4 regions of the Arthrobacter sp. 1088 genome follow, and region 1 is predicted to be linked to each of the others. Evidence: riboswitches for the same ligand, from Rfam matches in the RefSeq annotation. Region 1 holds a riboswitch; each other region holds the start of a gene.
What was found. A riboswitch is a leader RNA that binds a small molecule or an ion and turns the genes downstream of it on or off. The one in region 1 is predicted to bind thiamine pyrophosphate.
Positions count from the first base shown of each region.

Region 1 (7,694 bases):
CGTCCATGGAAGCTGCCTTCGTGGACATCGGACGCGGGCGCAACGCCGTTCTTTACGCCGGCGAAGTCAACTGGGACGCCGTCAATCTCGAGGGACAGCCGCGCCGGATCGAGAATGCCCTAAAGTCCGGTGATTCTGTCCTGGTGCAGGTGACCAAGGATCCTGTTGGCCACAAGGGCGCGCGCCTCACAAGCCAGATTTCCCTCCCGGGCCGCTACCTTGTGTACGTGCCTGGCGGTTCCATGACCGGCATCTCGCGCAAACTGCCCGACGTCGAACGCAACCGCCTCAAGCGCATCCTCAAGGACCGTTTGCCTGAGAACGCCGGCGTCATCGTGCGCACGGCCGCTGAAGGTGCCTCCGAGGAAGAACTGACGCACGACATCAACCGTTTGCGCGCGCAATGGGAAGGCATTGAAGGCCAGGCGTCCTCCACCAAGGTGCTGGCACCCGAACTGCTCTACGGCGAACCTGACCTCACCATCAAGGTGGTCCGGGATGTCTTCAACGAGGACTTTTCCAAGCTGATTGTGTCCGGCGACGACGCGTGGGACACCATTGAGGCTTACGTCACCTATGTTGCTCCCGATTTGGTGGGCCGCCTTGAAAAGTGGACCAAGGACCAGGACATTTTTGCGGCCTGGCGGATCGACGAACAGATCCACAAGGCCCTGGAGCGCAAGGTCTTCCTGCCGTCCGGCGGTTCGCTTGTCATCGACCGCACCGAGGCCATGACCGTGGTGGACGTCAACACGGGTAAGTTCACCGGCAGCGGTGGAAACCTTGAAGAAACCGTCACCAAGAACAACCTTGAAGCGGCCGAGGAAGTAGTTCGCCAGCTGCGCCTGCGCGATATCGGCGGCATCATTGTCATCGACTTCATCGACATGGTCCTTGAATCCAACCGTGACCTGGTACTCCGCCGATTGGTGGAATGCCTGGGCCGTGACCGCACCAAGCACCAAGTGGCTGAAGTGACGTCGCTTGGCCTGGTGCAGATGACACGCAAGCGCATGGGCACAGGCCTGCTTGAAGTGTTCGGTGAGCAGTGCGAGCACTGCGCCGGACGCGGCGTCGTCACCCATGATGAGCCCGTGGAACACCGACGCGCCAACGTAGTTGCCGCCGAGCACCACCGTCCACACACCGAACCGCAACAGCCTGCTGCCCGGAATGAACGCAAGCGTCGCCGTGGGAAAGGTGGGGGAGCGGTAGCCGAGGAACCAGTCTCCACCCACAGCACCGCTGCCGCCCCGGTAGCTGCGCCAAGTGGCAAGGAGTCGGTTGACCCCGTTCGCCAGGCGAAGGCCGAGGCGACCAGGGCGGCTCTTGCCACCATCGCCGCTGCAGCGCATGCCGCGCACTTGCACGACGACGAAGTTCACCGCGCGGAGGAACTGGCACGCGCAGCCGGTCAGCATCACGACACGGCTGAATCCGTGTCTGATACGGCAACCGGCGATGCCGGGGGAGCGGCCGCAGCTGATGCCGCCAGCCATGAAGCAGCGGTTCGGGAGGCACGGTCCACGCCCGTTTTGCGCTTCGGTGGCGAAGAAGTGGCGCTCCCATTCGTGGAGCACCATGAGGAACCGTCTGCGGGCAAGCCGGCCATGAGCCTGGACCTGCTGGCGGAGGCGTTCTCGCACCTCGGTGCTGCACCGGCTGCCGAGGAAAACACTGTGGATACGGTTTCCGGACCTGCCACGGCTTCCGAAACTTCCGCTGCCTCCGCTGCAAGTGCTGCGGCCACCGACGGTCAGAACGATCGTTCTTCGCGTTCGCGTGGAAGTCGAGGCCGAAGGAACCGTAGCGCGAGCAGGGCACAGGGTGCCGCAAACGAAACCAGCGTGGAGCACCACGAGGTAACTGCCGCAGCCGCGGGTGGAACGGCCCACGAGGCCAAAGCGCCGGCAGCGGAAGAGCCTGCCAAAAAGAAGGCAGCTGACGAGCCCATCATCCTCGGCGTAGGAGTTCCAGCTTCGGAGTTGTAAGCACGTCAGCACTGATGACGTGTTGAAAGAGTCCCGCAATATCCGATGTCGTCGGATACTGCGGGACTCTTTTGTCGCCGGCAGTCACATCCATGCACCCAAGCAGGCCGGTTCCCGGACCGCTGGACTTCCCGGCTACGCTAGGAAACTGACACGGGGTGCCGGGCGCTGGGCCTGGCTGAGATCCAGACCCGTTGAACCTGTCCGGTTAGCACCGGCGAAGGGATGTCCATCATGGCTTCATTGTCCAGTTCCCCTGTCTACCCCCTTGACCCCGCCGGTAGCGTTGGCGGACCCGTGGCTGCCCGGCAACATCCGCGGGTGCTTAGCATTGCCGGTTCGGATCCGTCCGGAGGCGCAGGGATCCAGGCAGACCTGAAGAGCATTGCTGCGCACGGTGGTTACGGAATGGCTGCCATCACGGCGCTCACGGCACAGAACACCCTTGGAGTCAGTGCAGTCCATGTTCCGCCCGTGGAGTTCCTGCGCCAGCAACTGGACGCCATCAGCAGCGATATTGAGATTGATGCCGTCAAGATCGGGATGTTGGGTGACGCGTCCGTCATCCACGAAGTCCGCAGCTGGCTCGAAGACGTGCGTCCCGCCGTCGTGGTCCTTGACCCGGTGATGGTGGCCACCAGCGGCGACCGGCTTCTGCGTGGGAACGCCGAAGCCGCGCTTCGCAGCCTCCTGCCTTTGGCGGATCTCGTTACCCCCAACCTTCCCGAACTGGCTATGTTGCTGGGGGAGCCTGACGCCCCGGACTGGGCAACTGCCCTTGACCAAGGCAAGCGTCTGGCTGCCGAATGTGGAACGACCGTCCTGGTGAAGGGTGGCCATTTGGCCGGAGCGGAATGTCCTGATGCCTTGGTCAATACGAGCGGCTTGCTGCGGCAGGACGTTATCGAGGTGGCCGGTCCCCGTGTGGATACCCGGAACAGCCACGGAACGGGCTGTTCGCTCTCCTCGGCATTGGCCACGGTGCAGGCCCGCAGAGGTGACTGGGAAGCGTCACTGCGGGAGGTTAAGCCGTGGCTGCTGCAGGCCCTTTCTGCGGCCGACGGGCTCGACGTGGGCAGGGGCAGCGGGCCGATCCAGCACTTTCACCATCTGGAGCCAACACGGAATCCTGCTGGCCGGTCCGGCGATTTTGCCGCGCGACTTTGGGCGGAAGCCACGCCGGAGTTGGACGCAATCTACGGCCTGGCCTTCATCCAGGGCCTGCAGTCGGGGAGGCTCCCTGAGCCCGAGTTCAACTACTACCTTGCCCAGGACGCCATCTACCTCAACGGCTATTCCCGGGTTCTGGCCCGCGCCGGTGCCCTTGCCCCCACTGAGGAAGAGCAGCTCTTCTGGGCCAAGGCGTCACAGACCTGCCTTGAGGTCGAGTCCGAGCTTCATCGGAACTGGCTGAGCACGCGCCCGGCTCCGACGCAGACCGGACCCGTGACGAAGTCGTACGTGGACCACCTCCTGGCCACTTCCGCGTCCGGCAGTTACGCGGTGTTGCTCGCAGCAATCCTGCCCTGTTACTGGCTGTACGCGGAGGTAGGCCGGCAACTCCACGCGGCCTACGTGGATGCAGGCGCACCCGGCGACCACCCGTACGCCGACTGGTTGAAGACCTACGCCGACGAGGAGTTTGCTGCCGCAACCCGCAAAGCGATCGACCTTACGGACGCAGCCGCCCTCAAGGCCTCTGCGCAGGAACGCGAGGCCATGGTTGAGGCCTTTGCGCACTCTTGCCGCTATGAGACGGCCTTCTTTGATGCGCCAAGGCTCTTCGCCTGAGTTGGATTTCCGTGGTTTCTGCGTAGCGGATCCATGAAACTCCCGCGCGTCGCCAGCCAAATCGCAGCATTCCCGCCCAAAGCCTGTAGGCTGTATGGGCACGGTGCCGGGAGAGTCCGTTACAACTGGTGATGCAAGTCACCCGATAGCCTCCGGACCCGGCCTCATTTGCAGCTGAAGGTCAAACTAGCGTAATCTTGATCTTCGGTGCTTACGCCAACACTTGGGTTATGCCCCTTGGAATTGTTCATGGGATGACTCGCGGGCTTCGATCTGAAGTCCACGGCGTTGAGGCACAGCGCGAACCAAGCCTGATTCCGGTTCAAGGTTCCGCACGCAAATTTAGTAAGAAACGTCGAGAGAAGTGAGTACCCAAGTGGTGTACGCGATTGTCCGCGCAGGCGGCCGCCAAGAAAAAGTTTCCGTTGGAGACTACGTAACGCTTAACCGCGTCCCCGGTGGAGCCGGCAGCACGCTTGAGCTGCCCGCCTTGCTCCTGGTTGACGGCGACAAGGTCACGTCCGCTGCTGCGGACCTGGCCAAGGTCAAGGTCACGGCTGAGATCCTTGAGGACCTTCGCGGTCCCAAGATCGTCATCCAGAAGTTCAAGAACAAGACCGGCTACAAGAAGCGCCAGGGTCACCGTCAGGAACTGACCAAGATCAAGATCACGAGCATCAAGTAACTTTCGTTACTCTGTTCAGATTTTCAGTTTCCCCAGAAATTTAGAGGCAGGCATTTCACATGGCACACAAAAAAGGCGCGAGCTCCACTCGCAACGGTCGTGACTCCAACGCACAGCGCCTCGGCGTCAAGCGTTTCGGTGGCCAGGTAGTTTCCGCAGGCGAGATCATCGTTCGCCAGCGCGGAACCCACTTCCACCCCGGTGCAGGCGTCGGCCGCGGTGGCGACGACACCCTGTTCGCACTCGAGGCCGGTGCGGTTGAGTTTGGTACTCGCCGCGGACGTCGCGTAGTGAACATCGTTGCTGCTGCAGCTGCAGAGTAACAACAAGTTCTGAACCGGTGGAGCGGGCCAAACGGCCCGCTCCACCGTTCTTTTAACCGCATTACAATCGATTAGGGCGCCCATGGCGCTCTGGTTTATGCAACAGCGCTGGCAACAGCAAGAGGAGATTCACGTGGCGAGCTTTGTAGACCGGGTAGTCCTGCACGTATCCGGCGGAACCGGCGGCCACGGCTGTGTCTCTGTCAAGCGGGAAAAGTTCAAGCCTCTCGGTGGACCCGACGGCGGCAATGGCGGCAACGGCGGAGACGTCATCCTTAGGGTGTCGGCGCAGACTACCACCTTGCTTGACTACCACCACGCCCCCCACCGCCACGCCACCAACGGTGGCCCTGGCATGGGTGATTGGCGTGGCGGCAAGAACGGCGAAACCTTGATCCTCCCCGTGCCGGACGGCACCGTGGTGAAGACGAAGGACGGCGAGGTCCTCGCTGACCTCGTGGGCGAAGGCACGGAGTATGTTGCCGCGGCAGGAGGCCAGGGCGGTCTCGGAAACGCCTCACTGTCCTCGCAGAAGCGGCGCGCGCCCGGCTTCGCGCTACTGGGCATTGAAGGCGAATCCAGCGACATCGTCCTGGAACTGAAGTCCATCGCCGATATCGCGCTGGTCGGATTCCCCTCCGCTGGAAAATCCAGCCTCATTGCGGCCATGTCCGCTGCCCGGCCAAAGATTGCCGACTACCCCTTCACCACCCTCATTCCCAACCTTGGCGTCGTCCAGGCCGGCGACATCCGGTTCACCATCGCCGATGTGCCCGGCCTGATCGAAGGCGCCAGCGAGGGCAAGGGCCTTGGCCACAACTTCCTGCGCCACGTTGAACGCTGCGCGGCCCTGGTTCACGTCCTGGACTGCGGAACCCTGGAATCGGACCGTGATCCACTCTCCGATCTGGCCATCATTGAGGCGGAACTGGAGAAGTACGCCGTGGACATGAGCTACGCCGGCGTAGATGGCGAAGTAGTGCCGTTGAACGAGCGTCCCAAGCTTGTTGTCCTGAACAAAGTGGATCTTCCGGATGGCAAGGACATGGCGGAGTTCGTTCGTCCGGACCTCGAAGCACGCGGCTACCGTGTGTTCGAAGTCTCGGCAACCAGCCATGAGGGCCTGCGCCAGCTTGGCTTCGCAATGGCGGAGATCGTCAAGGCTGCGCGGGATGCCGTAGAGACTGCCCCTCCCAAGGTTGCCCCGCCCATCCTTCGTCCGCGCGCAGTCAACGAGAGCGGATTCCGGATCCGCCGCGAGGAAAAGAACCTCGAGCCGCTGTTCCGCGTGTTGGGCGAGAAGCCTGTCCGCTGGGTCAAGCAGACCGACTTCACCAACGAGGAAGCCATTGGCTACCTGGCCGATCGCCTGGCCAAGCTGGGCGTCGAGACGGAGCTCTTCAAGGTTGGAGCCAAGCCTGGCGATACGGTGGTCATCGGCGAGGAAGATGGCGTGGTCTTCGACTGGGAGCCCACCATGATGGCAGGCGCCGAGCTCCTGGCGACTCCCCGTGGTACCGATATCCGCGTCGCGGACATCGGCGACCGTCCCACACGTTCGCAAAAGCGCGATGAACAGCTTGAGCGCCGGGAAGCGAAGGCTGCCGCCCGTGCTGAACTCGAAGCCGAGCGCAAGGCTGGCATCTGGACTGAGTCCGTCAGCCGTCGTCGTGCCCAGCCCGTAACGGAAGGCCACCTGGATACCGGTGATGACGACTAGGACTGTCGAAATTCCGGACGCAGAGGTTCTTGAGCGCCAGGCCCTGGCCACCGCCAAGAGGATTGTTGTCAAAGTGGGCTCGTCCTCGCTGACCAGTATCAAGGGCGGCATTTCCGAGAAATCGCTGACTTCGCTGGTTAATGCGCTGGCTGACAAGCGAAATGCCGGTACTGAAATCATCCTGGTTTCCTCGGGCGCCATCGCGGCAGGTCTTGCCCCGCTGGGGCTCGCCAAGCGCCCGAAGGACCTCGCTACCCAGCAAGCTGCGGCAAGCGTGGGGCAGGGCCTGTTGATGGCGCGCTATACGCAAGCTTTCAGCGCGCACGGCGTCACGGTCAGCCAGGTCCTGCTGACAGCTGACGACCTCATGCGCCGGACGCAACACACCAATGCTTTCCGTGCCCTGGACCGCCTGCTGAACCTTGGTGTCGTTCCCGTCGTCAACGAGAACGACACCGTGGCAACCCATGAGATCCGTTTTGGGGACAACGATCGCCTCGCAGCCCTGGTGGCACACCTGGTGCGCGCCGACGCGCTCGTGCTGCTCTCCGACGTCGATGCCCTGTACGACGGTCCACCCTCCCACGGCGCCAAGCGCATCCCCTTGGTTCGTGGTCCGCAGGACCTCGAGGACGTGACCATTGGCAAGGCAGGCAAAGCCGGTGTAGGTACCGGCGGCATGATGACCAAAGTGGAAGCGGCGTCCATAGCTGCCGGGTCAGGGATCCACGCGCTGGTGACTTCGACGCCCAATGCTGCAGCTGCCCTGGCAGGGGAGGACGTAGGAACGTGGTTCGCCGTCAACGGCAGCCGCAAGCCCGTCCGGCTCCTGTGGCTGGCTCACCTGGCAACGGTTCACGGGCGCTTGATGCTCGACGACGGCGCGGTGAAGGCAGTGCGCGACCGGCATAGGTCACTCCTGCCCGCGGGGATATCGGACGTATCCGGGGACTTCGAAGCCGGCGACCCCGTTGAAATGGTGGCTTTGGATGGAACAGTGATTGCCCGCGGCCTGGTGAACTATTCCTCGGAGGAGCTTCCCCGCATGCTTGGACGCTCCACCCAGGAACTCGGCCAGGCAATGGGCCGCGGATACGACCGCGAAGTTGTTCATGTTGACGACCTCGTACTCCTTTAGGCTGCGCCCTCATCTAAACTTGGAGCATGACTGAAGCGCTGACCCC
Region 1 is NZ_JAVDSM010000009.1:164,524-172,217, reverse strand. It holds gene J2Y41_RS15755 (Rne/Rng family ribonuclease) at 1-1,991, shown strand, start outside; TPP riboswitch at 2,136-2,234, shown strand; gene J2Y41_RS15750 (bifunctional hydroxymethylpyrimidine kinase/phosphomethylpyrimidine kinase) at 2,226-3,782, shown strand; gene rplU (50S ribosomal protein L21) at 4,159-4,467, shown strand; gene rpmA (50S ribosomal protein L27) at 4,527-4,790, shown strand; gene obgE (GTPase ObgE) at 4,924-6,510, shown strand; gene proB (glutamate 5-kinase) at 6,500-7,648, shown strand; gene J2Y41_RS15725 (glutamate-5-semialdehyde dehydrogenase) at 7,675-7,694, shown strand, end outside.

Region 2 (7,694 bases), on a different contig from region 1:
CGTGCCAACGCGGCCTCGGCAGCTCCTACAGGAGCGGCGTTCGGTCAGGGCGCTGCGGACTTCGATCCGTCCACGCTGAACCTCCCCAAGGGCTTCGAGAAGTTCCTGGGCAAGTAACCCGGAACCTCCGACTCAACACTGTGACAGTTGGCGCCGTTATGAATGCACATAACGGCGCCAACTGTTTTTGGGCGGCGATGTCAGGGCTCTGGACTAGGGTGAATCCATGCACAAGCAGCGCGTAGTCTTCGTCCACGGACTGGGGAGCTTTGGCGCCTCGGCATGGCCCAGGCAGCACGGCATGGCCCTGTCATATGACGCACTTTTCCTCCGCCGGCACGGCTTCGATCCCGTCGCTGAACCCCTGGAATCGGACGTCGCTGCGGATATCGGCATCGTCGTTGCTTCGCTGGAGGATGCCGGGGGCGGGCACGTCGTGGCGCATGAGCAAGGTGCAATCTCTGCCATGCTCGCAGCAGTTGAACGCCCGGACCTGGTGCACTCACTGACACTGGTTGAACCGGCTTGTTTATCCTTGACCGCCGAGCTGCCGGCCACCACTTTCCATCGTTCGCTCATGGAACCGTTGTTTGACGTGCGGAACCAGGTTCAGGATGCCGACTACGAACGCGAGTACTTCAGGCGTGCATTTTCGGCCGAAGCCAGCGGGCTGGACACGCCCGAAGCCCGCCGTTCCGCACGTCGCCTCCGGCTTCAGGCGCCTCCTTGGGAGGCGCCCCTTCACATCGTTCCCGGCGTGCCTACTCTCGTCCTTACGGGCGGGTGGGAACCCCTGTACGAAGAAATCGCCGGGTACCTGGAGGACACCGGTGCCCTCCGCCGCGTAGCAGCTGGAGGGCACCGGCCCCAGGACTCGGTTGATGGAGACCGGATTATCCGCTCATTTGTGGCCGATGTTGTCCGGACGAGGTCAGTTAAGGTTTCCTGACGCTCCGGCCGCGTGGGTAGAGGGAAGCTGCAGCTCAGGCAGGTACACCTTGCCACCTGAAGCCAGGAATTCTTCGCTCTTTTCCCGCATGCCGTCGTATATCCCCGCAATAGCTGCCTGCGCGTCGGCCGAACCGAACTCGTCCCTGATGTCCTGGCTGATACGCATCGAGCAGAATTTGGGTCCGCACATCGAGCAGAAGTGCGCGGTCTTCGCCGGTTCCGCTGGCAGTGTTTCGTCGTGGAATGCCTCGGCGGTGACCGGGTCCAGGGACAGTGCGAACTGGTCCCGCCAACGGAACTCGAACCTGGCCTTGGAGAGAGCATCGTCGCGTTCGTTGGCGCCCGGGTGTCCCTTGGCGAGGTCCGCCGCGTGCGCTGCGATCTTGTACGTGATCACACCGGTCTTGACATCGTCCTTGTTTGGCAGCCCCAGGTGCTCCTTGGGAGTTACGTAGCAGAGCATGGCGGTGCCGTAGCGGGCGATTTCCGTGGCACCGATTGCCGAAGTGATGTGGTCATAGCCGGGAGCAACGTCCGTGACCAGCGGTCCCAAGGTATAGAAGGGGGCACCTTTGCAGAGTTCCTGTTGGCGCTCCACATTCTCGCGGACCAAGTGGAAGGGAATATGCCCGGGGCCTTCAACCATCACCTGGACATCAAATTCCCATGCCCGCTGGGTCAGTTCGGCGAGCGTGTCCAACTCGGCGAACTGGGCGGCGTCATTGGCATCTGCCGTGGCGCCCGGGCGCAGCCCGTCACCGAGGGAGAATGCGACGTCGTACTTGGCGAAGATTTCGCACAGCTCATCGAAGTGCGTGTAGAGGAAGTTTTCCTGGTGGTGCGCCAGGCACCAACCCGCCATGATCGAACCGCCGCGGGACACGATGCCGGTGACGCGGTTGGCTGTCAGCGGCACGTACCGAAGCAGCACGCCGGCGTGGATGGTCATGTAGTCCACACCTTGCTCGCACTGCTCGATCACGGTGTCGCGGAAGATCTCCCACGTGAGTTTATTGGCCTCGCCGTTGACCTTTTCCAGGGCCTGGTAGATCGGGACAGTTCCGATGGGCACGGGGGAGTTGCGGATGATCCACTCACGCGTGGTGTGGATGTCATCGCCGGTGGACAGGTCCATAACGGTGTCGGCACCCCATTGGGTGGCCCACTGCAGCTTGTCTACTTCTTCGGCAATGGAGCTCGTGACGGCGGAGTTGCCGATGTTGGCATTGATCTTGACCAGGAATGCCTTGCCAATGATCATCGGCTCGGATTCCGGGTGGTTGATGTTGTTGGGAATGATGGCCCGGCCTGCGGCGACTTCACTCCTGACGAGTTCAACTTCGCAGTTCTCACGCAACGCCACGAACTGCATTTCAGGCGTGATGATGCCCTTCCTGGCGTAGTGCATCTGGGTGACGGTCTTGCCTTCGACGGCGCGGCGGGGCACCGGCTGCGCGCCCTTCCACTCAGCTGACGCTGCGCCTCGGCGGACGGCCGACTTGCCGTCGTCGAGCAGGTTCCGTTCGCGGCCGGAGTAGGCTTCCGTGTCGCCACGGCCCTCAATCCATGCGGCCCGGAAGGGCTCCAGGCCCACTACGGGATCACTGCCGGGCCCCGCGGTCCGGTACACCTGCAGCGGAGCGTTTGCCTCACCGTTTGGGGACGGTTCAAGCGCGATTTCCGTGACGGGGACGCGAATGCCGTTGGCGGGGTCTTCCAGCCAGGCCAGCGAATGGGACTTCAGCGACTGCGTGACGGTTTCAGCCGCCTTTTCGCTGGTGTTGGCCTGGTTTTCGGCAGGGCTGTGCTGTGTTTCGGTGGTGCTCAAAGGATTACTCACTTCCTTCGCCGGCATTACCCGGACAGGTTCAACGGTCGCAGACTGCTTCAGTCCGATCTCAGCCCCTGCAGGGGCCCCCGTGTGGTCGTAGACGAAGCTACCACAGCTCCCGATCCGGGGCCCAGTCATGATCCAAACGCAGACCCGTCGGTAAACCTGTGTCATGCAGGGCAGATTAGGCTTTTGCCATGGCCAACATCATCGAATTCACCGGTCCTGTGCTTGTTGCAGGAGACGACCAACGGCACGGGCTGTGGTCCGTTGATGGCAACCTGACGTTCGAACGTCCCGTGGCCGCACCCGATTCCATACTGGAGGGATGGGTCCTCCCTGGGTTTGTGGACGCCCATTGCCACATTGGACTTGGCGTCGGCGGGGCAGTTGATGAGCAGACAACCCTTGCCCAGGCCCAAGCCGACCTGAAAGCCGGCACGTTGTTGATCCGTGACGCCGGCTCGCCAAGCGATACACGCTGGGTTCAGCGGCGGGAGGATCTCCCACGGCTGCTTCGTGCCGGGCGCCACATCGCCCGGAGCCGGCGTTACCTGCGTGGATTGGGTCACGAAGTGGAGCCCGGCGAACTCGTGGAAACAGTCCGCAAGGAAGCCCGGGATGGGGACGGTTGGGTGAAACTCGTGGGCGACTGGATCGATCGCGGTGCCGGCGACCTCGCGGTTTCCTTCCCTCGGAACGTGGTGCGGGATGCGATTGCTGCCGCCCACGACGAAGGGGCCAGGGTGACGGCCCACTGCTTCGCTGAAGACACTATTGATGACATGCTCGACGCCGGGATTGACTGCATTGAGCACGCCACCGGCCTTTTGCCCCGGCACATTCCCCGTCTGGTGGAGCAGTCTGTCCCGATTGTTCCTACGTTGGTAAACATCGCGACTTTTCCGGATATCGCAGTCCAGGCCGCACCTAAGTTTCCGGTCTACGCCGAGCACATGACCCGGCTCTGGGAGCGACGACGTGAACGGGTGCTCGAGGCCTTTGAAGCCGGTGTTCGCATCTACGCGGGAACGGATGCAGGGAGTGTGATCAAGCACGGCAGGATCGCTGATGAAATGCAGGAACTTTACGACGCCGGCCTGCCAGCCACTGCCGTACTGGACGCCGCCACGTGGGGCGCACGGGAGTGGCTGGGAGCCGAGGCCATCAGCGAAGGGGCAAGTGCCGACGTCGTGCTGTGCCGGGATGATCCCAGGGAGAACCTCGCAACTGTGGCAAGCCTGAACCATGTAGTCCTTCGCGGGAAAGTGGTCTACTAGGAATAAATTGAAGCTTCAAGTAATTTAGATAGGTAGGACGTGCCGAAGGGCGGCCACCTATGAACCGGGAGCTTCACATGACGACGACATCCAACCAGGATCTCCTTCCTGCCGAACTCACCATGGGCACGGTTATGCTCAAGGTCGGCGATATGAAGGTCATGAGTGACTACTATCAGCGGGCCTTGGGCTTGGAGATCGTGGCCGAGCAGGATGGCGGGCTGTACCTGGGACGACTGGGCAAGCCTGTAGTCCACCTCGCTCCCGCGGCCGGCCTGCAGATTCCAGGCCGTGGGGAAGCGGGGCTTTTCCATACCGCCATCCTGTTCCAGGACCAGCCTTCCCTGGCAGCCACCATCGCCACGGCGGCACAGTACGAACCGCGCGCCTTTGTAGGCAGCGCCGACCATTTGGTGAGTGAAGCGTTCTACTTCACCGATCCGGAAGGCAACGGCATCGAGCTCTACTACGACAAGCCGCGCGATGTCTGGCAGTGGGATGGCAAGAATGTGGTGATGGACAATGTTGCCTTGCCGCCGCAGCGTTTCCTCCAGCAGCACTTGAGCGAGGCTGCCGTGACTGGCCAGCGGGAAGCCGCTGCCGGCGTCGGGCACGTGCACCTTCAGGTAGGTGACGTGCAGACCGCCCAGGATTTTTATGTGGACACGCTGGGTTTTGAGAGGACAGCGGGCTGGCATGGGCAGGCGTTGTTTGTTTCTGCGGGCGGCTACCACCACCATATGGCGATGAACGTATGGAACAGCCGTGGGGCCGGGCCCCGCAGGGATACGCTGGGCCTGGGCGAAGTCCTGATCGAGCTTCCATCTGCCGAGGATGTCGCCGCACTGGCTGACCGGCTGAAAGTTGCGTCCGTGGCGAACCACCATACGGGCCTGGCGTTGCAGTTCGAAGACCCCTGGCGCAACAAGCTGCGCGTGGCAGTTCGCTAAGCAACCTCCCACTGCCTTTTCGAGGGCATGGGCCGGGACTGCACTAGGCTGGGTCTTGACGGTATTCGTCCCCTGGGCCCTTGCCGCCGCCCCGTCAGCACGAACGAATGAGAGCACTCTCCATGGGCTTTGCCGAAATTTTTGTAGCCACCCACGATGAAGCCCTCAAGAGGGCGGCTGCCCTGGACCGGGGCGCCGACGTTACCGGCCCCGCCGTCAGGATTGATGGCATCACCGACTTTGAGGTCGAGCAACTGGGTGACCTTGCCGGCAAAGCCGTTCATGCTGCCGGCGCAGACTACGAACTGGCGTTGGTGGACGTCACCAGCGACGCACTCCTTGGCGTTCCAGAGGCGATGGTGAGGGCGCTTGCCGAGCTGCTGACGTACGAAAGCGAAGGCGACGGGAACGTTCTTGACGACGTCGCTGCTGCGTGGGCAGCGCAGGAAGACATGCCTTTTGGCGCGGACGAATCGCGTCAGTACGTGCAGCAGTTGGCCTCCCTGGCTACTGACGTGGAAAAAGCGGAGCGGTCAGGGCTCTACGTCTGGTCTGTCTGACCGTTGGGGCCGGGAGTGGCGAAAGTCGTAATTACTTCCCGCATCTGGCACAATGGTCAGGTACTTGATTGGCACGGCCCCTCTCTCCGTGCCCAAATCTTGTCCTTTCGAACCCCCAAGTATGGCCCGCCCCACGGGTGCAGAACGTCGGGTTCAACCCCGTTTCAGAAACAGGAGTGACCACAAAAGTGGCCGTAAAGATTCGCCTTAAGCGCTTCGGTAAGATGCGCGCACCGTACTACCGCATTGTCGTCATGGATGCCCGCGCCAAGCGCGATGGCCGTGCCATTGAAGAAATCGGCAAGTACCACCCCACCGAAGAGCCGTCGTACATCGAGGTCGCTTCCGAGCGCGCCCAGTACTGGCTTTCCGTTGGCGCCCAGCCGACCGAGCAGGTTGCCGCGATCCTTAAGATCACCGGTGACTGGCAGAAGTTCAAGGGCCTGCCGGGCCAGGAAGGCACCCTGAAGACCAAAGCTCCGAAGGAAGCCTTCGTAGCCCCGGAGAAGGGTTCCGTCATCATTCCGGAAGCCATCACCAAGAAGGCCAAGAAGGACGAAGCCGAAGCTCCGGCTGAGGCTGAAGCAGAGACCACCGAGGCTGAGTAAATTGCTGGCAGAAGCGCTCGAGCACTTGGTCCGTGGGATCGTTGACAGCCCTGAGGATGTCAAGGTCAGTGCCAGGAACAACCGCCGCGGGGAATCCCTTGAGGTGCGTGTTCACCAGGAGGACCTCGGACGGGTGATCGGCCGTCAGGGACGTACCGCACGCGCATTGCGCACTGTGGTTGCAGCCTTGGCAGGTGGCGAGCAGGTCAGGGTCGACGTCGTCGACACCGATCGTCGCCGGTAACGCGCTCAGCAATACTTGTCTTAGATCCGGCCCCTTCACCGAATATGGTGGAGGGGCCGGATTGCTTTATCGATCATTTCACTTCCGCTGCTGCCCGGCAGCGCGGGCACAACGAGAATTCAGAGGAACCCATGCAGCTCCAGGTGGCCCGGATCGGCAAACCCCATGGCATACGCGGCGAGGTGACGGTGCAAGTGCTCACCGACGCCCCCTCCGAGCGCTTCGTCGCTGGAACCGAATTCGTCGTCGAGCCGGCCTCTGCGGGCCCGCTGACCATCCGAAGCGCCAGATGGAACAAAGACATCCTCCTGCTGGGCTTCGAAGAGATTGCAGATCGCAACGCCGCCGAGGCCATCCGTGGTGCGAAGCTTTTCATCGAAACCGAAGAACTCGATGACGAAGACGACGAAGGCTGGTATGAGCACGAACTCGTAGGGTTGGAGGCGCGGGTTGGCTCACAGGTTGTGGGCAAAGTTGCCGCTCTGACCACACTGCCGGTCCAGGACCTGTTGACCATTAAGACGGAGGAAGGGAAGGAAATCCTGGTTCCCTTCGTCGATGAGATCGTGCCTGAGGTCAACATCGAGGACGGCTTCATTCTCATCACACCGCCTGCTGGTCTCTTCGAAATCAACGATGACACGGCCGGGGAGTCCAGGGACGGCGCCGGGGATGATGCCTGAATGAGGATCGATGTCGTCAGCATCTTCCCTGAGTACCTTGCCCCGCTTGAACTTTCGCTGATAGGCAAGGCACGCCAGGATGGGCTCCTGGAACTTAACGTCCACGACCTCCGGACGTTCACCACTGACAAGCACCGGACCGTGGACGACACTCCTTACGGGGGCGGCGCCGGCATGGTGATGAAGCCCGAGCCGTGGGCGCAGGCGCTCGAGTCGGTCGCCGCGGTTCGTGAGGGCACCAAGCCTGTGCTGATCGTGCCTTCGCCGGCAGGGGAGAGGTTCACCCAGGCCCTTGCCTATGAGCTCGCCGAAGAGGAACAGTTGGTCTTTGCCTGCGGGCGGTACGAGGGAATTGACGAGCGCGTCATCGACTGGGCCCACGAGCACTTCACGGTGCGGCCTGTCAGCCTTGGCGACTACGTACTCAATGGCGGCGAAGTTGCTGTCCTGGCCATGGTGGAAGCCATCGGTCGTTTGCTTCCAGGCGTGGTGGGCAATCCCGAATCGCTCGTTGAAGAATCCCACTCGGACGGCCTGCTGGAGTATCCGGTGTATACCAAGCCGTCCTCATGGCGGGACCACGAAGT
Region 2 is NZ_JAVDSM010000016.1:82,782-90,475, forward strand. It holds gene ffh (signal recognition particle protein) at 1-117, shown strand, start outside; gene J2Y41_RS20630 (alpha/beta fold hydrolase) at 227-949, shown strand; gene thiC (phosphomethylpyrimidine synthase ThiC) at 932-2,779, opposite strand; TPP riboswitch at 2,775-2,882, opposite strand; gene J2Y41_RS20640 (amidohydrolase family protein) at 2,980-4,062, shown strand; gene J2Y41_RS20645 (VOC family protein) at 4,140-5,012, shown strand; gene J2Y41_RS20650 (hypothetical protein) at 5,120-5,572, shown strand; gene rpsP (30S ribosomal protein S16) at 5,761-6,180, shown strand; gene J2Y41_RS20660 (RNA-binding protein) at 6,182-6,424, shown strand; gene rimM (ribosome maturation factor RimM) at 6,556-7,107, shown strand; gene trmD (tRNA (guanosine(37)-N1)-methyltransferase TrmD) at 7,108-7,694, shown strand, end outside.
Region 2: it holds a riboswitch for thiamine pyrophosphate, as region 1 does, so the genes downstream of both, thiC (phosphomethylpyrimidine synthase ThiC) here and J2Y41_RS15750 (bifunctional hydroxymethylpyrimidine kinase/phosphomethylpyrimidine kinase) in region 1, are expected to answer to the same signal.

Region 3 (7,694 bases), on a different contig from region 1:
AAATCAGCTGATCCGCCTTCCACTTGAACGGGTCGATTCCAGCTCCCTCGGAAAGCTCGACGGCGGCACTCACCTTGCCGTCAACCGGCGCCAGAAGGCCGGCCAATGTGAGCGCAAAAGTAGATTTGCCTGCACCGTTCGGACCCGTGATGGTCAGTGCCTGGCCAGCCCGTACTTGTGCACTGATATCCGATTGCACGGGGACGGGCGGGATGGTCTTGAAACGGCGGCGGCGGGACTTCCCACGGGAAACAGCCAGGTCCTGTGCGACGAGGAGGAGCTGGTGCGTGGATTCATGGCCGCCCAACTCCTGACTTGTGCTCCTGCGGGCGCGGGTCGTCGGAACGTATCCGGGCACCCACACTCCCGCTGCCATCAGCATGGTGCGGGCCTCTGTGAGCACCCGATCCGGGGGGCCGTCCAGGAGCACACCGCCCCCGGCCGAGGGTGGCTGGAGGACCACGATCCTGTCCACCAGGTCCTTCCACACGGACACACGGTGTTCCACGACAACCAAAGTGGCACCGGTCTTGTCCAGGCAGCGCTGCACGGCGTCCCGAACCTCAAGCACGCCCACCGGATCCAGGTTCGCCGTAGGTTCGTCCAGGAGGATCAGCCCGGGCCGCATCGCGAGGATGCCAGCCAACGCAAGTCGCTGCTTCTGCCCGCCGGACAGGGCCGCCGTCGGGTGATCCAGTGCCAAGCCGCCGCCTGCAGCTGTGCGCAACCCGACGTCGTCGAGCGCTTCATGGACGCGCGCCCAAATTTCTTCCCGGGGAACGGCCAGGTTTTCGGCGCCAAACGCGACATCGTCACCCACCTGGGAGAGCACTACCTGGGTTTCCGGATCCTGCTGCATCAGACCTGCGCGTCCGCGCTGTTCGCGGGGAGCAACGCCGTCGATCAGCAGCGAGCCGGTCTCGTCGGAATCATCCTCCTCATCACCCAGCACACCGGCGAGGGCGTGGAGCAGTGTCGATTTTCCTGCGCCCGATGGACCCAGCAAGAGCACACGCTCGCCGGGCCCGATCCGGAGATCGAGGTCCTGGATGGCGGGTGTGGAACGCCCGGCATGCCGCCATCCCCACCCTTGGGCGGTAATGGCGGCAGGCCGCACCTGGCCGCTGCTTTGCGTGGCAGGCATTAGTTGAAGACGGGCTCCGAAGCAGCCTTCCGCGACGCGAAGGAGCTCAGTACACCGGTCTTGGCCAGCCCGCGGGTGGCAACCCAGGACAGCGCGCCCGCGATGATCGCACCGGAGAGCGTGGTGAAGGCGATGTAAGCCAGCTTGTCGATTGCTTCGTAGGCGATGTTCCAGCCCCAAGGCAGGAAGGAATCGTTGAGACCGCAGAAGAGGCCCGAGCCGGCACCTGCGAGGAGTGCAGCGGAGAGGTCGAACTTCTTGTACCGGAACGCAGCGAAGACGAGTTCCGCGCCCAGTCCCTGGAGGACGCCGGAGATGAGGACGGTGGTGCCGTACTGGGAACCCATGATGAGTTCGCCGGTGGCGGCGACGGCTTCGCAGAACAGGGCTGCGCCCGGCTTGCGGATGATGAGCATGCCCAGGACGGCCGGGATCATCCAGCCACCGGCGATCAAACCGGTGAGCGGCGGATACGTGGCGTTCATGGGAATGGATACGATTGCGGCGCCCTGGGACCAGGCCCAAAAAATCACGCCGCCGGCGATGGCAATCAAAGCTGCCACCACGATGTCTACAACACGCCAGTTATAACTGGTTTTCTTCACGCTTGCCGTGGTCATTTTTTCTGCCTCCTGAGGTACAGGAGGGGAAAGTGCTCCCCGGAAACCCCCGGCCGGCCTGCGCCGCCCGGATCCGGACACTCTGAGAAGCTCGACTCCCTTGCGCCGGTACTAACCGGATCAGGTTCGAGGGTCTGCGGCTGTCCGCACTCTCAGCGCCCTCGCGTCACCTGCATCTCTGCAAGGTCCGACGGCGGCGCTCCCCTGTCGTTATTAATCTGCCCTTATGGGCGTGGTTCAGTTTACACCTGTGGGTGTTCGTGGGCTCCTCGGACTAGTCACAAAGCGGTTGGCTCCCCTTCTCCTGCGTTGCGGGGCCGGCTCTGCGCCCCATTCTCCGGTCTTAGCACGCACACCAGCCCGACAACAGGACCTGAGACAATGATGCAGCAGGAATCGACGCGGCAAAGGGGTAATTCATGACGGACCTTCCCATTACGGACATGCCAGTTCCCCAACCCCGCCTTGCCGCGAGCGTCATCCTGCTCCGCGACGCCCCGGGCGGGCTTGAGGCCTTCGTCCAGCACAGGGTTGCCACCATGGACTTCGCCGCCGGCATGGTGGTCTTTCCGGGCGGCCGGGTTGATGCCGCTGACCAGGATGGATGGGATTACCCTGTCCGGCTGCTGGAACAGCACGCTGCAGACTGGCATCTGAGTTCCATCGCCGTCGATCCTGTACAGGCCCCGGCAAAGTCAGGCATGCTGCTCACCGCTGCCCTGCGGGAAGTTTGGGAGGAGGCCGGACTTCGCCTTGACGCCTCAGACCTTCGCCCTTGGGCAAACTGGGTCACGCCCACGGACATGCCCAAGCGCTTCGACACGTACTTCTATGTAGCCAAGCCTGCTCCGGAAGCAGCACCCCAGCACCAAACTACTGAAGCGTGGCAATCACTCTGGATGCCGGTGGACGGGATCCTGGCGGCCGAGGCGGCCGGTAAATTGCAGCTGATGCCGCCCACGTATTACCTGCTCAAGGAAATTTCCGGGCTCGGAACCGTGGATGCCGTTTGGGAAGCCGATCACGATGTTGTTCCTGTCCTGGCACCACGCGGTTCCATGGCGGCTTTCCTCAAGGAACGCGAAAACCGCCGCTAGTCCCAACCCGCCTGCATGTGAGGCTAGGCTGGGGGCATGAACCTCTTTTTCAAGCTGCTGGGTGCCGGAGTAAGCCTTGCAGCCGGATTCGTCGGCACCAAGTTGGTCAACAAGGGCTGGGAAAAGGCCACCGGCAACAAGCCGCCCACGGGCCACGACGATATGGAAACGAGCCTCCGGTCAGCCTTGTCCTTCGCGCTGATTTCGGCCTTCGTCAGCACGCTCATCCAGGTTTTCGCGAGCCGTGGCACCCAGCGTGCCATCGCCCGCTTCGCAAAGACGCACGACATCGTCTAGGCCGGGCACAGCCATCCCGTTGTCTTAAGTCCGGGGTGGAACCCTAAGGATCCGCAGTGGAACCCTAAGGATCCGGGGTGGAACCGTTGCCGGCTGCCCTTTGGACAACCGCTTCAAGCTCATCCTTGGTGAGCAGTTCGCGGTGCCCATGTTTGGTTCGGTAGGCGGAGCGGCCCACCATGTGTGCGGAGACCGGTGCGGTCAGCAATTGGAATATCCAGGCCACCACGAGAACCGGCCAAACCCACCATGTGCGCATTTGCAGACCCATGGCTGCAAGCATCAGGAAAAGACCCAGGACTTGCGGCTTCGTTGCCGCGTGCATTCGGCTCATGAGGTCGGGGAACCGCAGGAGGCCAATTGCTGCGCCAAGCGACATCAGGGCACCCACCACAAGAAACATGGCCGTCACCGCGTCGATTACGGCATCCACGCCAGTAGGTTCAGGAGTCATTGCTCTGATCCCTCCGATCCGCGACAAACCGGGCAAACGTTACGGAGCCTACAAAGCCGATCACGGCGAGAGCCACGAGCAACACCAGGTTGTTCAGGTGCCGGTTCATCGCCATATCGATCGCCAGCGCGGCTCCAAGAATGGCCAGCAGGACATCCGATGCCAAAACGCGGTCCAGCAAGGAGGGGCCAATGGCGATGCGGATGATCGCTCCCACCGCAGCCAGGCTCAGGATGACAGCAGTCACCAGCAGAACGAGTTCTTTCACAGAGCTGCCCCCTCCATGCCGGGGGTTGCTTCATCCTGGAGAGCGTCGAGTTCCTCACGCGTCCCCATGATCCGGATCAATGTGGCCTCGATCTTCTGGACTTCCTGACGGATCCTGGCGATTCCGGCTTCCTCATAAATATTGAGTGCATGAAGGTACAGGGTGGACGTCGAGCGGTCCACTTCCACCACCAGCGAGCCCGGGATCAGCGAAATAACATGCCCGGTTGCCGTCACTATGAGGTCCGAATGGCTGCGCAACGGAACAGCGACGACGGCGCTACGCACCTTTGGCCCCTTCACTACGGCCAGGTAGAGGACCAGGAAGCTCGCTGCCACCACTTTGCCCAGGAATACCAGGGCGAACGAAAGGGCGCGGAGAACATTGAACCTGCCACTGAGCTCCACCGGCGGAAGGTAGAAGAACTTGGCCACGAGCACGGCGATGAGCGCACCGAACAGCAGGTTGCCCGGGCTGAAATCCCGCCACAAGGCGCCCCAGACGATGACCAGCCATACCAGCAGCGGGAGTTCAGTGCGAAAGGAGATTGGTTTTCGGCTCATTTGGCAGCCCCTGGCTGACCCACGGCTGGCACCTGTGCGGAGTCCCCCAGGACTGAATGGATGTAGGCAGTGCGGTCCAACATTATTTCCGCCGAGCCGTCGGCGAGGTGGAAGAGTGGGCCCGCAAAGACTGTGAGGGCAACACCGAAGGCCACAAGGCCCGCAGTGGACCCCACCATTGTCCGGGGAAGTACCCCTACCTTGCCTGGGGTCTGAAGGACGGGGTCCGGGTACTCGGCGTCCTCGGGCTTTCGCCAAAATGCCCTGTTCCAAACACGGGCAATTGCCAACAAGGTGAGGAGGCTGGTGACGACGCCGCCTACTACCAAAACGATGGCCAGCGGCGTACCCAGTTGCACGCCCGCTTGGAGGAGCCCGAGCTTGCCCAGGAAACCCGAGAATGGCGGGATGCCCGCAAGGTTCATTGCCGGGACGAAGAACAACAGGGCAAGGAGTGGCGAGAGCTTGGCCAGGCCGCCCAAGCGGTCAATGGACGACGATCCGCCCCGCCGCTCAATCAAGCCAGTGACCAGGAACAGGCTGGTCTGCACGGTGATGTGGTGCGCCACGTAGAACACGGCCGCGCCAAGGCCCGTGACGGAGGACATCGCCAGGCCGAACACCATGTAGCCGATATGGCTGACCAACGTGAAGGACAGGAGACGTTTGATGTCGCTCTGCGCCAAGGCGCCCAGGATGCCCACCACCATTGTCAGCAGCGCCACCACCATTAGGGGCACGTTGAGGGTATCGCCGGGGAAGAGGAGTGTCTCGGTGCGGACCATGGCATAAACACCCACCTTGGTCAGCAAACCGGCAAACACGGCTGTCACAGGGGCCGGAGCGGTTGGATAGGAGTCGGGAAGCCAGAACGACAGCGGGAACACGGCCGCCTTGATCCCGAACGCCACCAGCAGCATCACGTGCAGCAGGTTCTGGGTTCCTTGATCCAGCTCCGCCAGCTTGATGGCAAGGTCCGCCATGGTGATGGTCCCGGTAGCTCCGTAAATCATGGCGATGGCGATGAGGAACAGGACCGAGGAAACCACGGACACCACCACGTATGTGACGCCGGCACGGATTCGCGGCCCCGTCCCGCCAAGCGTCATGAGCACGTAGCTTGCCGTTAGCAGGATTTCGAAACCCACGTAGAGGTTGAAAAGGTCACCTGTCAGGAAGGCATTGGACACGCCCGCCACCAGGATCAGGTAGGTGGGGTGGAAGATCGAGACGGGCGCTTCCTGGTCGCCGTCGGCCATGCCCTGGCCGGTGGCGTAGATCAGGACGGCGAGGCTTACCACGGTGGAAACCACCAGCATGAGCGAGGAGAACTGATCCACCACCAACACCACGCCCCACGGCGGCAGCCAACCACCCAGCGTGACGGATGTGGTGCCTCCCTCCCACACGGATGCCAGGAGCAGGCATTCGAGCAGGAGTGTCGCGCTGAGGATCACAATGCTGACTACCCGCTGCGCAGCCGTGTGCCGGATCAGCACGAACGCGAGGGCAGCGCCGAGGATCGGAAGGAGGACAGCCAGTGGCGACAGGTTTGCGAGATTCACGCGCTGCTTCCTTCCCGGGTGGATGCCGTTTTGGGTGTTTCCGTCGCCTCTGGATGCAGCCGTTCCTCGGCCGTGGACGCTGTCACTACGAACTCTGATGTTTCCAACGGGACAATGGCGTCGTCTTCCGCGTCGAAGCTCGGAGTCCGGGCCACGCGGCGGTCTTCGATGTCATCCTGGATTTCGTCTTGCCGTGCCAGGGCCCACGTGCGGTAGATGATGCCAAGCATGAAGGCAGTAACGGCAAATGATATGACGATTGATGTGAGGATCAACGCCTGCGGCAGGGGGTCGTTGTACTCATTGGAGGCTGTTTCCTTATCGAACAAAGGAGCCAGGCCGGCGTACCCACCTGTACTGAGGATCAGCAGGTTGGTGGCGTTCGCAAGCAGCATCAAGCCAAGCAGGACGCGCGTCAGGCTCCGCTCCAAAATCAGGTAAATGCCGCAGGCATACAGCACACCCATGACGATCAGGAGGGTCAGGTTGATGCTCATGGGTTGCCCTTCCCGGAAGCGGCAGTTTCAGCAGGCGCAGGCTCGGCGACCCTGGTCTTTCCGGCCTTCGCCCCCTTCTCTTCAAAATGTTCGTCGATCTCGGCGCCCAGGCTGCGCAGAACGTCGAGCACCAAGCCCACCACTACGATGTAGACGCCGATGTCGAAGATCGTGGACGTGACGAACTTGACGTCTCCGAAGACGGGCAGCCAAAACTCGATGATCGCGCTCTGGAACACCTGTCCGCCGAGGAGGAGAGGCACGAAACCGGACGCTGCCGCCGTCGCAAGTCCCGTCCCCAACAGCGTGCCGGCACTCACTGTCGCCGCCTCGCTCAACTCGAAGCGTCCCCCGGCAAGGTAGCGGATGGTGAGGGCGAGGCCTGCGGTTAAGCCGCCTGCGAAGCCACCCCCGGGCAGGTTGTGGCCCGCAAGGAGAAGATAGATGGAGAAGACGATCATCGAGTGGAAAATCAGCCTGGTGACCACTTCGAAGATGATGGACCTCCGCTCAGGGGCAAGCGTCCTGCCTGCAACGAGCCAGGCATCCCGCGTCACGTCCGTGAACTTCCTCGCCACAGCCAGCCGGGCGCCGTCGCGGGAGTCACGGTCGACGCCGGTGCGCCGCCCCACGCTGCCTTCCGGCACGGCCTCCGAGGTTTTGATGCGATCGCCGCGGCTGCGCACGAAGATCAGGCTTGCAACGCCCGTAGCGGCCACGGCCAGGACCGAAATTTCGCCGAAGGTGTCCCATGCGCGGATGTCCACCAGGGTTACGTTGACCACGTTCAGGCCACCGCCGCCTTCGTAGGCCAGGCGCGGGAATTCAAGGGAGACAGGCGTGGCAACACGAGTACCCATGGCGTAGATGGCAACGAAAATCATGGTGATGCCGAAGGCGGCACCTACGATCACGCGGATCACCCGGAGGCGGCCACCCGTCCGGTCCCGCAGCTCGGCGGGCAGGCTGCGCATAGCCAAAACGAAGGCCACCAACACGATGGTCTCCACCAGCATCTGGGTCAGTGCGAGATCAGGCGCACCTTGCAGGGCAAACATGAGCGCGATGCCGTAACCAGTAACCGAGACCATGAGTACTGCCAGGAAGCGCTTGTTGGCGCGGACAGCAGCCAAGGCGCCCACCACGATGCCCACACCCGCGATCAACTGCAACGGAGAGTTCGGGTCGA
Region 3 is NZ_JAVDSM010000006.1:279,004-286,697, forward strand. It holds gene J2Y41_RS11860 (ABC transporter ATP-binding protein) at 1-1,144, opposite strand, end outside; gene J2Y41_RS11865 (ECF transporter S component) at 1,144-1,764, opposite strand; TPP riboswitch at 1,844-1,980, opposite strand; gene J2Y41_RS11870 (NUDIX hydrolase) at 2,184-2,861, shown strand; gene J2Y41_RS11875 (DUF4235 domain-containing protein) at 2,898-3,158, shown strand; gene mnhG (monovalent cation/H(+) antiporter subunit G) at 3,223-3,612, opposite strand; gene J2Y41_RS11885 (monovalent cation/H+ antiporter complex subunit F) at 3,602-3,880, opposite strand; gene J2Y41_RS11890 (Na+/H+ antiporter subunit E) at 3,877-4,443, opposite strand; gene J2Y41_RS11895 (Na+/H+ antiporter subunit D) at 4,440-6,008, opposite strand; gene J2Y41_RS11900 (Na(+)/H(+) antiporter subunit C) at 6,005-6,505, opposite strand; gene J2Y41_RS11905 (Na+/H+ antiporter subunit A) at 6,502-7,694, opposite strand, start outside.
Region 3: it holds a riboswitch for thiamine pyrophosphate, as region 1 does, so the genes downstream of both, J2Y41_RS11865 (ECF transporter S component) here and J2Y41_RS15750 (bifunctional hydroxymethylpyrimidine kinase/phosphomethylpyrimidine kinase) in region 1, are expected to answer to the same signal.

Region 4 (7,694 bases), on a different contig from region 1:
CAGTGCCACGGGCCACGGACGTGGCGGTTACCTCCGCATTGCGGTCCAGTTCGAAGTCCCACACGAAGGCGCTGCAGTCCTGACCGGCCAGCAGGCTGCCGGCGTTTTCGCTGATGACCTCCGGGTGCAGCGGGATCCTCCCGTCAGGAGCGTAAAACGTTTGTCCCCGTTGCCGGGTTTCGGCATCGAGCGCCCCGCCGGGAGCAACGAAGGATGGCACGTCCGCGATTGCGTAGAGGACTTTGTAACCGTCGCCGGCACGTTCAATGAACACTGCTTGGTCCAGGTCGGTGGACGTGGCGGGATCAATGGTCACAAAGGGAATGTCCCTGAGGTCGCGGTCCGGCAGCGTATGGTTTTCCACCGCTTTGCGGGCTTCCGCCACGGCTTCGGCCGGATACTCGCCCGGGAGCTCCAGTTCGGTCCGGAGGGCTGCAAATGCCGCCGCGAGCTGGTCCGACGAGTCGTCGACGTTGGGCGAAATCCGATGATGTGACACGAAAATCAGGTTAGCCCGAAATCGCTGGATAGTCTTGGACCATGAGCACTTCCTTGGACGATAATGCTCGCATCCAGCGACTCTCTTCGGAGCTGCTGGGGGCCATGGCGTACGGCGAGCTCTCCGCGTTTGGCCGGCTGTCTTTCGACTCGCGGTACGCTCCCAACCTCCATGACAGGGCAGTGCTGGCAAAGATCGCCGTCGGCGCTTACGGAAACTTCGCCTTGATCAGCAGCCGGCTCTCGGAGATGGGACTCGATGCCGAAGAAGCCATGCTTCCGTTCCAGCGCTCGTTTGACCACTTCCACGAGCGAACAAAGCCAGCGGACTGGTTTGAATCCGTCATGAAGGCCTATGTGATCGACACCGTGTCATCGGACTTCTACCGCATGGTCGCGTCGTTCCTTGACGGCGGGACGCAACTCTTTGTCCAGAAGGTGGCCTCCGCCGACCAAGCCACGGAAGTTTTACGCATCCTCCTGCGCAGGGCCCTGGCTGACGACCCCCGCCTGGCGTCGCGCCTGGCTTTGTGGGGCCGCCGCCTGGTCGGTGAAGCCCTGACGCAAGCACAACGCGTAGGCATGGAACATCCCCAGCTGGGACCGCTGCTCAAGGGCGGCGGGGACGCGCGCAATGCAGTCAAGGCCCTCACCGCTGAGCTGGCGGAGCGGCATGGGCGACGCATGTCCGGGCTGGGGCTCACGGCTTAGGACACTTTCGAATATCCTCCGCAGCAGCCAGGGCGCCGGGGTGGTTATCCGGCGTCGAGCGCTTCCAGCAAAGTCTTGGCCGCCGCCGTCGGGTCCTCCGCCTCAGTGATGGCACGTACCACCACGATCCGGCTGGCTCCGGCCGCAACCACCTGTTCAACATTGGTGAGGTCTATGCCGCCGATGGCGAACCAGGGGAGGAGGACGCCGCCTACGGTCTCCTCATCCGCGCGCTTTACGGCTTCCGCGGCATATGTGACCAGGTCCAGCCCAACTGCTTCACGGCCTGGCTTTGTCGGTGTTGCCCACACCGGGCCAACACAGAAATAATCCAGTCCGCTCCTGCCGGGGGAGGCAGCTATCGCGGCGTCAACCTGGTCCAGTGTATGGGTGGACAGGCCGATGACCGTGCGGTCGTGGAGGAGGTGCCGTGCAGCGCGTAACGGGATGTCTTTTTGGCCGATATGGAACACCGGAGCCCCGGAAATACTGGCAACATCGGCGCGGTCGTTGACGGCCCACAGCCTTCCGTGCCGTTGGGCAACGTTGTGCAGGACCTCCAGGACCTCAAGCTCCTCGGCGGCCTCGAGCGTCTTGTCGCGAAGCTGGATGATGTCGACGCCGCCCTCAAACGCGGCGTCGACGAAGTCTTCGAAATCGCCCTGGCGTTTGCGGGCATCAGTGCACAAGTAAAGGCGGGCAGTGGTGTGGACATCATGCTGGGTCATGGAAACCAGAGTAGTTCCTCTAAACTGGGCACGTACTGCGGGAGCCGTGACAGCGTCATATGACCGTCCGGCTGAGAGGGCTTCAGCGCCGACCGCTTGACCTGATCCGGCTAATACCGGCGTAGGGAAGGAAACATATGGCAGAATCCCGCCAAAACCCCTTGCAGGCAGACGTTGCGGTCATTGGTGGCGGCGTCATCGGCCTTGGCATCGCCCACGAAGTCCGCCGTCAGGGCCGCTCTGTGGTCCTCATTGATCCCACCCCCGCAGTGGGTGCGACGTTCGCTGCCGCCGGAATGCTGGCTCCAGTCAGTGAACTCCACTACCAGGAGGAAGACCTCCTGGAACTCATGTTGGAATCCTCCCAACTGTGGCCGGCTTTCGTCCGGAGCGTCCACGGCAGCGAATCAGCCGCCGGATACCGCACGACGTCGACCATCGCCGTTGGTGCCGACGCCGCCGACCGCCGTGCGCTGGCAGACCTCCGCACAGTCCAGCAGGCCGCGGGGCTGCGCGTGGAGCCACTGTCTTTGCGTGAAGCGCGCGAGCGCGAGCCTTTGCTCAGCCCCGGGATTTCCTGTGCCTTCGACATACCGGCCGATCACCAAGTGGATCCGCGGCGCCTTGCACGATGCCTCCTGGACGGGTTATCAGCCCACGGACCAAGTGACGCAACCTGGGTTTCCGGAGCGGAGGACGGTTTCGCCCTGCCGTTCCAAGCGTCCCGTTTGCTCTGGGACGGGGAACGCGTCTGCGGGGTCCAGCTCGATTCGGGCGCCGGGCGCGTTGTTTGGGCCTCAGAGACTGTGCTCGCCTGCGGGCTGGATGCAGCCAGGATCGGCGGTCTCCCCGAGGGTCTCAACCTGCCCCTGCGGCCCGTTTACGGCGACATTCTCAGGCTGCGCGTTCCCCAACACCTCCAGCCGCTGCTCACATCCACCATCCGGGGCATGGTCCGCGGGGTGCCGGTCTACATCGTCCCCCGCGACGACGGAACGGTGGTGATTGGAGCCACCCAGCGGGAGGACGGGTTGTCTGCGTCCAGCAACGCAGTGTCCGCCGGGGGCGTCTATCAACTCCTGCGTGACGCCCAAGTGTTGGTTCCTGCCGTGGCGGAGCTGGAACTGTTGGAAGCGACAGCCCGTGCACGGCCAGGCACACCGGACAACGCACCCCTACTTGGACGAGTTACCGGGCCCGGGGGCACCATCGACGGTCTCGTGATCGCCACCGGGTTCTTCCGCCACGGCGTTCTCTTGACGCCTGTGGCCGCCAAAATCGTAGGCGGACTGATCAGCGGCCCAGCCGACCCCCGATGGTCCATTTTCCGGCCTGATCGATTTACGGCAACTCAGGATCACCTCCTCCAACCAGCAATCAAGGACACACCATGAACATCAAACTCAACGGCTCCGAACACGCCGTGGCGGACGACGCGTCCGTGAGCACACTCGTCAGTGCCATCACAGGCCGCGCGCTGGACCACCGGGGACAGGCAGCCGACGGCGGCAAGCTGGGTGTCGCCGTCGCACGTAATTCCGAGGTTGTGCCGCGCAGCCAATGGGCAGCGACTGCGCTCGCCGATGGAGACGAACTCGAACTCGTAACCGCAGTCCAGGGAGGCTGAAAAATGACCGCAGCAAAAACTGACGTGAGCACTGACGCTTTGGTGATCGACGGCGTCGAATTCGGCTCCCGCCTGATCATGGGTACCGGTGGTGCGCCGAGCCTGGACGGGTTGGGAGCAGCCCTCCTGGCTTCAGGAACGGAATTGACCACTGTTGCGATGCGCCGATACTCACCGGCCGAGACAGGTTCATTGTTCCAGCTCCTGGTGGACCACAACATCCGCGTCCTGCCGAACACGGCTGGCTGTTTTACTGCCAAGGACGCCGTGATGACCGCGGAGCTCGCCCGGGAGGCCCTGGAGACGGACTGGGTGAAATTGGAAGTCATTGCCGATGAACACACGCTTCTTCCGGACGCGGTGGAACTCGTTGAGGCCACGGAACAGCTGGTGAACCGCGGCTTCAAGGTTTTCGCTTACACCAATGACGATCCCGTTCTGGCGCTGCGCCTGGAAAACCTGGGCGCCACAGCTGTCATGCCCCTCGGTTCGCCTATTGGAACGGGGCTGGGCATCCTGAACCCGCACAACATCGAACTGATCGTGTCCCGGGCCTCCGTACCGGTAGTGCTCGACGCCGGCATCGGGACCGCCTCCGATGCCGCGCTTGCGATGGAGCTGGGCTGCGATGCTGTCCTGCTGGCAACAGCCGTGACCCGTGCGCAGAATCCGGTGCAGATGGGCGAAGCCTTCAAACACGCGGTGATCGCCGGTAGGCTGGCCAAGCAGGCTGGCCGTATTCCGCGCCGGGAGCACGCCCTCGCGTCGTCGGCCATGGAAGGCCGGGCAGAGTTCCTCTGAATGAAGGAGCCGTGGTGGCTGACAGGAAAGAGCAATTGACCCAGGTCGCCATGGAGGCCGCCCTCAAGGACCTCCCGGACTGGAGGCTCCAGGACGGCCTCGTGACGGTGTTCAAAACCTCGACGGCGGCCGACGCCTTGGCGCTTATCGCCGCCATTGGCCGGATCGCCGAGGAACAGAACCACCATCCGGATCTTGACTGGCGTTACAACAAGGTGTTCCTGCGGTACGTTTCCCATGACGCCGGGGGCCAGGTGACCCAGCGCGACATCGCCGCTGCGGCTGCCGTGAGCGAGGCGGCAGCGGCATCCGGTGCCTTGGCGCAGCCGGATCGCTACCCAGCAGCCGGATCGCTACCCAGCAGCCGGATCGCTACCCAGGGGCTTGAACGGGATTGAACGTTAAACTTCGCTGGCCATCACCCACGGGTGATGGCCAGCGACGTTTATTGAGTGAACAGTGCCTAGAGCCTCAGGGCTTTGGTGAGGGCGGCGGTGTCATGCTGGGTGCGTTTGCGGCCCAGAAAGACCACAACGGCAATCGCGATGACCGTCCCCAACACGATGGGGAGGACCCAGGGGATCCAGGTCAGGCCGGGCTGGTAACCAAAGCCTGCCATGATGAAAGCTATCCAGCTGAGCACGCCGACGGTTGCCGAAACGCCCGCCGGCAATGCGATCCCGTACTTGCCGTGTCGCTTGTCATTTGCCCACACGATGAATCCTGTAGCGATCGTGGCAAGAACCACCACAACGAGTGAAAGCATGGAGACTCCTTAGCGGCAGCTGTAACCGGGAACCGCTAGAGTGCGCCGAAACCGACGCGGCGCACTTCCTCGGCACCAATTTCAACGTAGCCCAGCACATTGCCGGGAACGATGATCTGGCGGCCCTTCTCATCCGTGAGCCGCAGATCCGATCCCTTGGAGATGGCCTCTCCGACAATCTTGGCGACAGCATCAGCATCGAGTGCGGATTCGAGCACAATTTCACGGCCAACATTCTGAATGCCGATCTTTACTTCCACAGCAAGGCCTCCAAGCCAATCAAGTTTTAAGTCAGTCCTCTATTTGTAGCCTAGGACTCTTTGGGGAATCGACTGATTCCGCGCCAAGCTAAACGATAGATCAGATCACTGGCTACATCGAGGTCGAGATTTCCATCGGTTTCGAGCCAGTAGCGGGCGCTGACCTGCGCCATTCCTGCCAGTCCGCGGCCAAGGAGCTGCGCCTCCAGAGGGGGCAACTTGGTGTCCTCGGCGATGACGTGGGCCACGGCGTCGGCGAACGTTTTGTTGAACGTTTCCAAGCGCGAGCTGACATCGGGGTCATTGATGAGGTCAGACTCGAAAACCAGGCGGTGGGCTTGGTCGTCGTCGGCGATGAACCTGTAGTAGGCCCGCATGACTGCCTTCACGCGCTCTTTGTTATCCGTGGTGGAGTTCAGGGCATTGAGCATCAAATCGGTCAGGGCGGCCAGGTGGCTGTCCAGCAGTGCCATGTACAGCTCGCGCTTGGAAGGGAAGTGCTGATACAGGACCGGCTTGCTCACATGTGCTGTCTCGGCAATTTCGTCCATGGCCGCACCGTGGAAGCCGTTGGATACGAAAACTTCCAAGGCGGCGTTCAGCAACTGCGCGCGGCGCTCGTCCCGGGGCAACCTTGCTGAACGCGTCGAACCAGTCCGTTCTTGCTTCGCTGGTGCTCCATCGTTTGCCCGTGTGCCGTCAGCCACAGTCTGCCGCCTTTCCTTTGCAGTTATGACCACTGTACCGGTGGGTAATATGACCGGGCGGCATCGGCAGGCATACATTGGGGTATGGCCTCAATTCTTGCTGCCCGCCCCGCGCCCGCCGTCCTGCCGCCCCTCGTTGAACCGGCCGCCGAACTAACGTCGGCCGAGGTGGAACGGTACTCCCGGCATCTCATCATTCCGGAAATCGGCGCTCTGGGCCAACGCAGGCTTAAGAATGCGAAAGTTCTTGTCATAGGTGCCGGCGGGCTGGGATCTCCGGCATTGCTGTACCTCGCCGCGGCGGGCGTTGGAACCCTGGGAATCGTCGACGATGACGACGTAGACCTCAGCAATTTGCAGCGGCAGGTCATCCACGGCGTCAGCGATGTGGGCACGCCCAAAATCGAATCTGCGCGGAAGGCCATTGCGGAGCTGAACCCTTTGGTGGATGTTGTCCTCCACAACGTCCGCCTTGACTCCTCGAATGCCCTGGAGCTGTTCGCGGATTACGATCTCATCCTGGACGGTGCGGACAACTTTGCCACCCGTTACCTGGTCAACGACGCCGCCGCGATTCTCGGCAAGCCGTACGTCTGGGGCTCCATCTTCCGCTTCGACGGGCAAGTCAGCGTCTTCTGGGCCGAGCACGGCCCCACCTATCGCGACCTCTACCCTGAAGCCCCGCCTGCCGGCTCAGTGCCTTCATGCGGTGAGGGCGGAGTCTTCGGTATGTTGTGTGCTGCCGTTGGATCCCTCATGGTGACTGAGGCAGTCAAGCTGATTACCGGCGTCGGCCGTTCCTTGCTTGGCCGGGTTGCGCTGTTCGATGCGCTTGGTGGCAGCTGGCGCGAAATCAAGGTCTCCAAGGATCCTGAGGCGGAGCCCATCACTGAACTCGTGGATTATGAGGCATTCTGTGGGGTGACTCCGGCTGCGGCCACTGACCAGGAGCACACGGTCACTGCCAAGGACCTCGCGCGGATGTTGGCCGAGCGGGAGGCGGGTGAACGCGACTTTGAGCTGGTGGATGTCCGCGAGTCCGGCGAGCACAGCATCGTGAACATCGATGGATCGGTCCTTATCCCGCAGGGCAGGATTCTTTCAGGCGAGGCCTGGGTCGACTTGCCGCAGGACAAGGACATCGTGTTCCACTGCAAGGCCGGGACGCGCTCTGCTGCGGTCCTGGAGGCCGCGCAGAAGGCAGGCTACAAGCGCGTCAGCCATCTCGACGGCGGTATCCTCGCCTGGGTCCGCGACGTCGAGCCCGAAAAGCCTGTCTACTAGTCGTTGCCTGCATCGGTCCTGATCTGTGCAAAGCTCAAGCATGAGCGAAGAATCCACAGCAACGCCCCAACGCCCCATCGGCTCCGGTTTTGGGCACGGCTCAACCGCCATGGAAGTGGTAGAAGGCCTTGACCTGACGGGTAAGACGGCAATTGTCACCGGTGGTTACTCCGGGCTTGGACTGGAGACAGTGCGGGCTTTGGCCTCGGCCGGGGCGGCGGTTACCGTTCCGGCGCGCAGGCTCGAACACGCACGGAAGGTGCTGGCAGAGGCAGGTTTGGCGGACACCGTGGAAGCGGACGCCCTGGACCT
Region 4 is NZ_JAVDSM010000007.1:26,375-34,068, forward strand. It holds gene J2Y41_RS12395 (RNB domain-containing ribonuclease) at 1-499, opposite strand, end outside; gene J2Y41_RS12400 (ferritin-like fold-containing protein) at 541-1,209, shown strand; gene thiE (thiamine phosphate synthase) at 1,254-1,937, opposite strand; TPP riboswitch at 1,965-2,082, shown strand; gene thiO (glycine oxidase ThiO) at 2,075-3,331, shown strand; gene thiS (sulfur carrier protein ThiS) at 3,328-3,564, shown strand; gene J2Y41_RS12420 (thiazole synthase) at 3,568-4,365, shown strand; gene J2Y41_RS12425 (4a-hydroxytetrahydrobiopterin dehydratase) at 4,380-4,763, shown strand; gene J2Y41_RS12430 (hypothetical protein) at 4,829-5,131, opposite strand; gene J2Y41_RS12435 (DUF3107 domain-containing protein) at 5,167-5,391, opposite strand; gene J2Y41_RS12440 (TetR/AcrR family transcriptional regulator) at 5,442-6,176, opposite strand; gene moeB (molybdopterin-synthase adenylyltransferase MoeB) at 6,183-7,382, shown strand; gene J2Y41_RS12450 (SDR family NAD(P)-dependent oxidoreductase) at 7,423-7,694, shown strand, end outside.
Region 4: it holds a riboswitch for thiamine pyrophosphate, as region 1 does, so the genes downstream of both, thiO (glycine oxidase ThiO) here and J2Y41_RS15750 (bifunctional hydroxymethylpyrimidine kinase/phosphomethylpyrimidine kinase) in region 1, are expected to answer to the same signal.